Regions from separate parts of the Marinobacter sp. B-12 genome, predicted to be linked through region 2. Evidence: predicted binding sites of a transcription regulator. Region 2 holds the regulator's gene; the other holds the start of a gene.
What was found. Region 2 encodes LexA, which represses DNA repair genes until DNA is damaged. Its sites were predicted from a motif close to CTGTNTNNNNANACAG; they were not measured.

Region 1: a site for LexA is predicted at 2,043-2,058, ahead of recA (recombinase RecA). Genes of this name have one in related genera too.

What each region holds. Positions count from the first base shown of each region.
Region 1 covers NZ_JBSXOB010000062.1:280,113-284,531, forward strand. The annotation lists gene mutS (DNA mismatch repair protein MutS) at 1-1,419, opposite strand, end outside; gene AC13D2_RS17560 (CinA family protein) at 1,502-2,002, shown strand; gene recA (recombinase RecA) at 2,148-3,200, shown strand; gene AC13D2_RS17570 (flavodoxin family protein) at 3,238-3,708, shown strand; gene AC13D2_RS17575 (PilZ domain-containing protein) at 3,715-4,092, opposite strand; gene AC13D2_RS17580 (hypothetical protein) at 4,270-4,419, opposite strand, start outside.
Region 2 covers NZ_JBSXOB010000057.1:245,113-249,531, reverse strand. The annotation lists gene AC13D2_RS12725 (DUF6586 family protein) at 221-697, shown strand; gene AC13D2_RS12720 (hypothetical protein) at 749-1,009, shown strand; gene AC13D2_RS12715 (cell division inhibitor SulA) at 1,013-1,501, opposite strand; gene lexA (transcriptional repressor LexA) at 1,589-2,197, opposite strand; gene AC13D2_RS12705 (amidoligase family protein) at 2,373-3,368, shown strand; gene AC13D2_RS12700 (gamma-glutamyl-gamma-aminobutyrate hydrolase family protein) at 3,361-4,125, shown strand; gene AC13D2_RS12695 (hypothetical protein) at 4,110-4,310, opposite strand; gene AC13D2_RS12690 (SIMPL domain-containing protein) at 4,323-4,419, shown strand, end outside.

The DNA of each region.
Region 1 (4,419 bases), on a different contig from region 2:
CACCCGGTTGTAACCGACTTTCAGCGTGCTGATCCCGGTGCGCTCACGCTCACGAGTCTCAACGTCCAGCAGGAACTGACCAGCGTTCTCGCTGATGTTGCGCAACTCGTCCAGTTCGTCGTCAAAACCCTCGCGAATAACGCCGCCATCCCGGATGACCACCGGCGGGTTGTCGATGATGGCCCGTTCCAGCAAGTCGGACAATTCGGGGTACTCGCTGATGATTGTGGCGAGTCTGACGACATGGTGGGAACTGACCGGTGTCAGAGCGTTCTGTAAATCCGGCAGACTTAGAAAGGCATCCCGCAGCCGTGCCAGATCCCTCGGGCGCGCTGAACGCAGCGCTACACGGGCCAGAATCCGTTCGATATCACCGATGCTTTTCAGCAGGTCGTGAACCGGCTCGTAGTGAAAGCCGTCCAGAAGCGCTGAAACCGCCTGCTGGCGTTGTTCCACCACGGTAATGTCCCGCAAGGGACGGTTAAGCCATCGTCTTAATTGGCGACCTCCCATGGCGGTTGCTGTCCGGTCCATCACCCAGGCCAGGGTGTGCTGGGTGCCACCCATCAGGTTGGTGTCAATCTCCAGGTTACGGCGACTGGTGGCGTCCAGGATGACCGCTTCCTCGCGCCGTTCGCGGCTGAGTTTGCGAATGTGGGGCAGGGCGGTGCGCTGGGTTTCTTTGGCGTACTGCAACAGGCAACCGGCGGCGCAGATGGCCAGCGTGAGGTCTTCGCAGCCAAAGCCGGTCAGATCACGGACCTGCAGCTGTTGGGTAATAACGCGGCGGGCGGTGTCGGACTCAAACAGCCATGGGCCCTGGCGGCGGATACCGGTATAGCCGTTCAGTATGTCCTGATATGGGAAGTCCTCGCTGATCAGGATCTCCGCTGGTCGCAGGCGCTGGAGTTCCCCCTGCAGGCCCTCGAGATCGTCCAGTTCAGACACGGTAAACCGTCCGCTGGAGATGTCGAGGGAGGCGAAACCGAACTGCTCCCGGTGGCTGAAGATCGCGACCAGAAGGTTGTCCCGGCGGTCTTCCAGGAACGCGTCGTCGCTCAGCGTGCCCGGTGTCACAATGCGCACCACTTTGCGCTCCACCGGCCCCTTGCTGGTCGCCGGGTCGCCAATCTGTTCGCAAATGGCGATGGATTGACCAGCACGAACCAGACGTGCAATGTAGCCTTCAGCGGAATGATATGGAATGCCCGCCATGGGAATCGGATTGCCCCCGGACTGCCCCCGGGCCGTCAGAGTGATATCCATCAGTTCGGCGGCTTTCTTGGCATCCTCGTAGAACAGCTCGTAAAAGTCCCCCATGCGGTAGAACACCAGTTCATTGGGGTGTTCGCCCTTGATCTTGAGGTATTGCCTCATCATCGGGGTGTGGTGGGACAGATCGGTCTGGGCTGCTGACATGAACGGTTCCGGATCCATTGGCTTTATGTGGAGGCAGGGATTGTAAGAAAATAACCGCCATGATGAAACGAAGGAGATCAATATGCCACTGACTGACGAGGCATTGGCGGAAGCGGGCACGCAATTGGCTGATGTGTTGAAGCAACGCGAGCTCACGATTGCCACCGCCGAAAGCTGCACTGGCGGCTGGGTTGCCAAGGTGTTGACGGATCGCGCGGGCTCTTCTTCCTACGTTCTGGCGGGACTCGTGACCTACAGCAACGATGCAAAAAGGGGGCTGCTGGGTGTAACCGAGCTATCCCTCGGCGAGCACGGCGCCGTCAGCGAACCGGTGGTGCGGGAAATGGTTGCTGGTGCCCTGGCGACCACGGGTGCGGATGTGGCTGTTGCGATCAGTGGCGTGGCTGGCCCTGGTGGTGGCAGTGACGACAAGCCGGTAGGCACGGTGTGGTTTGCCTGGGGGCGTTCTGCGGCTGACACCGAAGCGGTGGTTGAACAGTTTCAGGGCGACCGTGATCAGGTTCGGCGCCAGGCGGTTCTTTATGTGTTACAGGGAGTTAGGAGCTTTCTGGAGAAGGCCTGAGACGGAGGGGTTGGTCTTGCCTCCGTGTTGTGTTTTAATACTGTTCAAATATACAGGAGTCCGGTTATCCGGGTTCCGCAGTCCATGATTTTGGCCGCCGGGCTCCCGTCCCGATAACGGCATTGGCGACAGAGGGTTTGCAACGATGGAAGACAACCGCAAGAAAGCACTGGGTGCAGCACTGAGCCAGATCGAACGCCAGTTCGGCAAGGGCGCCGTCATGAAGATGGGCGATCAGCCCAGGGAAGCGATCCCTGCGGTATCCACCGGCTCCCTGGGCCTGGATGTGGCATTGGGAATAGGCGGCCTGCCTTATGGTCGTATCTGTGAGATCTATGGCCCGGAAAGCTCCGGTAAAACCACGCTGACCCTGCAGGTAATTGCCGAGGCCCAGAAGGCTGGAAAAACCTGTGCGTTCGTGGATGCAGAGCATGCCCTGGACCCGGTCTATGCCGAAAAACTGGGTGTGAACGTGGATGAGCTCCTTGTGTCCCAGCCGGACACCGGTGAGCAGGCGCTGGAAATCTCTGACATGCTGGTGCGTTCCAACGCCGTTGACGTCATCATTGTGGACTCCGTAGCAGCACTTACGCCCAAGGCCGAAATTGAAGGCGAGATGGGGGACAGCCATGTTGGTCTCCAGGCTCGCTTGATGTCCCAGGCGCTGCGTAAGCTGACCGGTAATGTAAAACACGCCAACTGTCTGTTGATCTTCATCAACCAGATCCGCATGAAAATTGGTGTGATGTTCGGCAGCCCCGAAACCACCACCGGTGGCAACGCCCTGAAGTTCTACTCATCCGTTCGCCTCGACATTCGCCGCATCGGTGCCGTTAAAGAAGGCGATGAAGTGGTGGGCAACGAAACCCGCGTGAAAGTGGTCAAGAACAAGGTTTCCCCACCGTTCAAGCAGGCCGAGTTCCAGATTATGTACGGCAAGGGCATCTACCACATGGCTGAAGTGCTCGATATGGGCGTGAAGGAAGGCTTCGTGGACAAGTCCGGCGCCTGGTACGCCTACAAGGGCGACAAGATCGGCCAGGGCAAGGCCAATGCCTGCAAGTTCCTGGAAGAGAATCTGGAAATTGCCAATGAGGTTGAAGCAGCCGTGCGTGAAAAGCTGATGCCCAAGCCGGCCAAGAAAGAGGCAGCCGAAGCCGAAGAGGCAACTGCAGACGCGAATGGTGAGCTTCTTTAAGTTCTGTGGTTAGTTCCCGCTCTATCGGGGAGGTGGTATGGATGCGAAGAAAAAGTTGCTGGTTGTCGCCCATGCACCTTCCCGGAATACCCTCAAGCTCCGGGAGGCGGTAGAGCAGGGCGCAAAGCACGAAGACATCGAGAATGTCGAGGTCACGGTGCTCCCTCCGCTGGAAGCCGGCCCGGAAGATGTTTTGGCTTGCGATGCCATTATCCTTGGTACCACTGAAAACCTCGGCTACATGAGTGGTGCTTTGAAGGATTTCTTTGATCGCAGTTACTACCCCTGCCTTGAGAAAACCCAGGGTTTGCCCTTCACCTTCTATATCCGCGCGGGCCTCGACGGCACCGGCACCCATCGTGCCATCAATTCCATCACCACGGGTCTGCGTTGGCGGCTGGTGCAGGAGCCATTGCTCTGTCATGGCGAATATAAGGGCGAATTCGAGGACCAGTGCCGGGAACTGGGACTTTATATGGCCGCCGGCCTGGATGCAGGGTTGTTCTAGGAAGGTTTAGCTGGCGTAGCGGTTGTACAGGCCTTCAATGCGGGAAAGGGCGTTGTCAACGGCCCTTGAATACCCCTTTTTGTCGAAACAGTAGCTGAACTGGATGCTTACCCGGTAACCGGTCTGATAGGGCTGGCAGCTGATCACTTGGGCGGCGACACGGGATTCGCGGATGTACTTGCCAGCAAAGTCCATATAAAGGTGAGCGCCAGACTCCACTGGCCTTGGGCAAAGCACCGCCATGCCATAACGATTCAGGTCCAGGCAGGTGACAGCGGTTGAATTCTTCCCCCGACCAAAAAAGCCACGCTCCTGCAGCTGTACCTTCAGGCACATGGCAGGGTAGCGGTCCTTGATTCTGCGGTCTGCGGAATCACTCATCATACGTTGGCATCCGTTGCGTATCTTGTGATTGTTATTGGCCCGTTCTTTCGTCGGGACGTTGAAGTCTAGTACCCGAGAGGGTGGCTGAAAAATGACCAGGCCAAGAACTGTGACCGGGTTATCAAAATGGGGTCGCAGTGTGCAGACATCAGAATTATGCCCCTGATGACAACGCATTCAGGCTTGGGTGCTGACCAGCCGCCCCCTGCGGTCCTCGGTGGGTGCGGCCTTGCCGGTTTTCGGGTTCAGTAATCGTGGGCTGCGCCTGGACCGTTTCTTGCGGCGGTCTGGCCCTTCAAAGGCCACCTGCGCCCGGCGTCGGTCTGG
Region 2 (4,419 bases):
TCATCCACGGTTTGGCATGTCCACGCAGGAAACAACAGGCGATCATATGTTATTCAATCGGGGCGCCTTTTTGCCAAATTCAAACAACCGTTTCAAGTGAATCTTTGTAGTTTCTTGTCAAAACCGCCAAACCAACGGGGGAGGAGAAATTCACAATGAAAAATGTTATAGTTGGCGATTAATTCATCGCACAGCAGTGGAACTGCCCTCAGGTACTACCATGGCGTCACAGTGGCACTCATTGGTTTCCCAGAAAATATTCCTGGCTCGCAACCTGTTGGGGCAACTGGAAAACAGCAACAGCGTTCCAGCGAAAGAAGCGCTGTTACAAGGCACCATTGAGCTGGGACTCAGAGCTCGAAAACTGGTGTTGGTAATGATCGCCAGGATGTATCAGCACCAACATAGCCAGCCTGATAGCCTTGAGGCACTGGGTGAGCTGATCGGAACCCACAGCCCGGAAATAGCCGAACTGAATCAGTTGGCCAGTGACGGGCGAAGTTGGTGGAATCACCTCGAACAACTTGAGCGGCATCAGGGCAATCCGCCGATGGCGCGAAAAACGGTCAGCAGTGAAAACGTGATTGCCGTTGCAGCTGACACCGGCCCGGATCGCTCAAAACAGGCCCTGGAAACCACTCTGGGCGCGATGAAACACTTTATCGATATCCTCGAGGATCGGCACAGCGAGTGGTAAAGAACCTCGTCGTTGTCGAAGCCAACGGGAATGAACTGAAAGGCTAGCTTAATGTCACCATCGTTTTTCGAAATCGTACAACTGAGCAACGGAGACTATGCGCTTCGTCGTATCGACGACGACAGTGCGCCGCTGGTGCAGATATCATTTTCGACGGAAGCCAGGGAGATGATGGAAGACCGGGACATGAACGTTGCCAAGGCTATGATTGCAGCCGGCATTGAAGCGGTCGGTAACGTTGCCCATGATATTGACTGGGAAGACGAAGAGCCGGACGCCCAGGACATCCGGCCCTCCTACACACTTCACTGACGATCAACGCTGGCGCAGCACCACACCATGGCTGTTACCCCGGGCCGAAGCTTGTTCCAGTGACGCGAGCGCTTCACGTCCGAGTTTGTGGGTCCACAAGACTACTGCGTGACAGGTGCCAGCGCTCAGCGCCCGCTCGGCAAGCTCCCCGGCCGGATAGTCTGGAGTGGACCTCAACACCAACAATTCGCCCGCAACGATGCCGCGCATGGTCTGCCACTTACTGACAAGGCTTTGGGGCGGATCAATCCAGGCTAACCAACGCTTTTCCTGATTCAACTGCGTGAGCATAGGCAGCAATAGCTGGAAGTTTTCAACCTGCCCTTCGGGCAGAATGATCTCTGTGACATTGCCTGCCGGTTTGGCTGGGCGGCTCCTGACAGCAGGCGCCCTGACAGTATCACGGCCGCTTATACCGGCAACCTCTGAAGCGACAAACCTGCCGCCTCCGTGAGCATAGGCCAGATTCTGATTAAAGCTGAGTTGTTCCATGATAAGCCTCACCTGCCGTTAAGCTGCGCCCGTGGTGTTCAACACCCAACGAAACACAGCCGGAATATGTCCTGACACCCTGGGGTATCAGTGAAGATCCGAGCGCCGTATGACACCGACCCCGAGCCCCTCAATGAAGAGTTCCTGTTCAGTCAGATCCACTTCTATGGGTTCGAATTCCTCGTTCTCGGCGATCAAGTACACTTTCGAGCCTTCCTTGCGGAACCGTTTGACCGTGACTTCCTCACCTACCCTCGCCACAACCACCTGGCCGTTGTGCACGTCGTGGGTGCGGTGCACCGCCAACAGGTCGCCGTCAAGGATGCCAATGTCCTTCATGCTCATGCCGCGTACCCTGAGCAAATAATCCGCCGAGGGCGAGAAAAATTCAGGCTGCAGGGTGCAATGGTCTTCGATATGCTCCTGGGCCAGTATGGGGCTACCGGCCGCCACCTGACCGATCACCGGCAAACCAAGATCAGCCTCTACATCGGGAAGACGTATTCCCCGGCTGGCTCCCGGCACCATCTCGATCGCGCCTTTTCGGGCCAGCGCCCGCAGATGTTCTTCTGCGGCATTGGCAGAACGGAATCCAAGTTCTGCGGCAATTTCCGCTCGGGTCGGCGGATACCCGGTCTCGTCAAGGTAGCGACGAATAATATCCAGTACCTGTGTCTGCCGTGCTGTCAGCTTCATTTAGGTTGCCCCGGTTAGTCCTGTTTTTATATACAGTGATTTGACTATATACAGTGTTTTATCCAGTGTAAACCCTGTAAACGCAATTTTCCTTAAGCTGGAGTGGGTGGCCGTCCACCGCGCCCTGGCGCAGGACTGTGTTAAAGTGATCACAACCAAATTAGGGGGCGCCTGAATGAGCAACAGATGTAGATTACCGGACATCCTCAAAACGGATGACGGCAAGGAACGCAGAGTTGGCGTTGAAATTGAGTTGTCCGGCCTCGGTTACGAAGATCTCGTATCCCTGTCCGCGAAACTGCTGGGAGGCACCGGAAAGTCTGTTGCGCGCTATGTTTCCGAAGTTGAAACAGAACTCGGCGACTTCACTATCGAACTGGACTCAGACCCGATAAAAGACCTTGATCTGGCAGACGAGCGTCTTCCCGAGTCCTTCAGGGAACTTGGCGGTCAGGCCATGAGTGTGATCGACGCTGCCGCCGAGAAGATCGTGCCCCTGGAGATAGTCAGCCCTCCGCTGGCTTTCAGCAACCTGGAACGCATAGAAACACTTTGCGATGAGCTGCGCAGAGCGGGTGCACTGGGCAGCCGGGAGGCGCTCTATTACGCCTTTGGTTTGCAATTGAACCCGGAGCTACCGGACCTCAGTGCCACAACGCTGGTTCGCTACCTACAGGCCTTCGCTGCTCTCTATGAATGGCTGAAGGCTCGCCACCAGATTGATTTCAGCCGTAAGCTGACCAGCTACATTGAGCCCTGGAGCAGCACCTACATTGACCTTCTGATTTCCGAGGATTATGCGCCGGACATGGAGCAATTGATGCGGGACTACCTGCATTACAACCCTACCCGGAACAAGGCTCTGGACCTTCTCCCGCTGTTCGCACACCTGAACAGCGATTTACTGGCAGAATACGTTGAGGATGAACGCATCAAAAGCCGACCAACACTGCATTACCGGCTGCCCGACTGCGACATTGACAACCCTGGCTGGCATTTTTCCACGGTGTGGAACGACTGGATTGTGCTGGAACAACTGGTAGCCAACGTTGACGATCTATCGATACTGGTTGCGGAGTTTCGCAACAGTCGCAAACTGAGTCTCCATAACCTGACCCACAGCTGGATAGACACGTCTGAACAGTGGCTTCGGTCCGGAAACTATGTCTGAAAGTCCGGTAGAAAAGCCAGAACATCCGGGCCTTACGATTGGCATCAGCGGCCCGGCACGCCGCAGTCTCGCCCACCGGCTAATCACCTTTGCACTGCGCTTCCATGGCGCGCGTACCCATTTTATCCGCCCGGGGTCAAAGGTCGACGTCTCGCTGCTCGATGGCCTGGTGCTCTCCGGTGGCACCCACGTGCATCCTTCACGGTACGGTCAGACACCCCAGGTGACCGCTCGGTATGACCTGCGCCGTGACGAAACCGATGTCCGCCTGCTGTCCCGTGCTGAAGAGCTGAACATCCCGGTACTGGGTATCTGCCGTGGTGCACAGTTCATCAATATTTTCCGCGGCGGGTCTCTATGCCAGAACGTGACGCCCCTGCGAGTAAACACCCGCCATCGCCCGTTACTGTTACCGCTGCAGACTGTACGGGTCGTCAGTGACAGCCGCCTGGGACAGGTGATGCGCAGCCCGGTCATTGGCGCGAACCGCATCCACAGCCAGAGCATCAAAAAACTGGGCACGGATCTACGCGTTGTCGCCGTGGACAACGACTCGTTTGTGCAAGCGATCGAGAATACACGTGGGCAATGGTTGATGGGCATCCAGTGGCACCCGGAATATCTGCTTTATCACGGCGGCCATCGGCGGATTTTCAGCCATTTCGTACAGGCTGCGGAGGACAGGAAACTGGTTCGGCTGGATGAACCTGTCGAAGCCGGGGAAGACGATGGGTATGTGGCTCAAAACGGCAGGTAACGCTGCAACACGGCCTTGATCTCACGAATTTCCCGAGCGTCGTCGGGCAGCGCCGTCAAATAACGGGCCGCCCACTCTTTCAGTTGCTCGCGGGTGGTCACATAATGGGGGTCGCTCCCGGTCAGCCTGAACAGGATATCGCGCTCCCGGGGCGTCAACCTGACCTGATTCTCGTGCAATAACATGGAGATCCAACTATGTTCCACAACGTCCATCGATACCTGCTGGCCTCCACGGCCCTGATCGTGTTTCCCCTGGGCGCATCAGCAGCAGAAGTCAGCCTGAGCGGTCAGG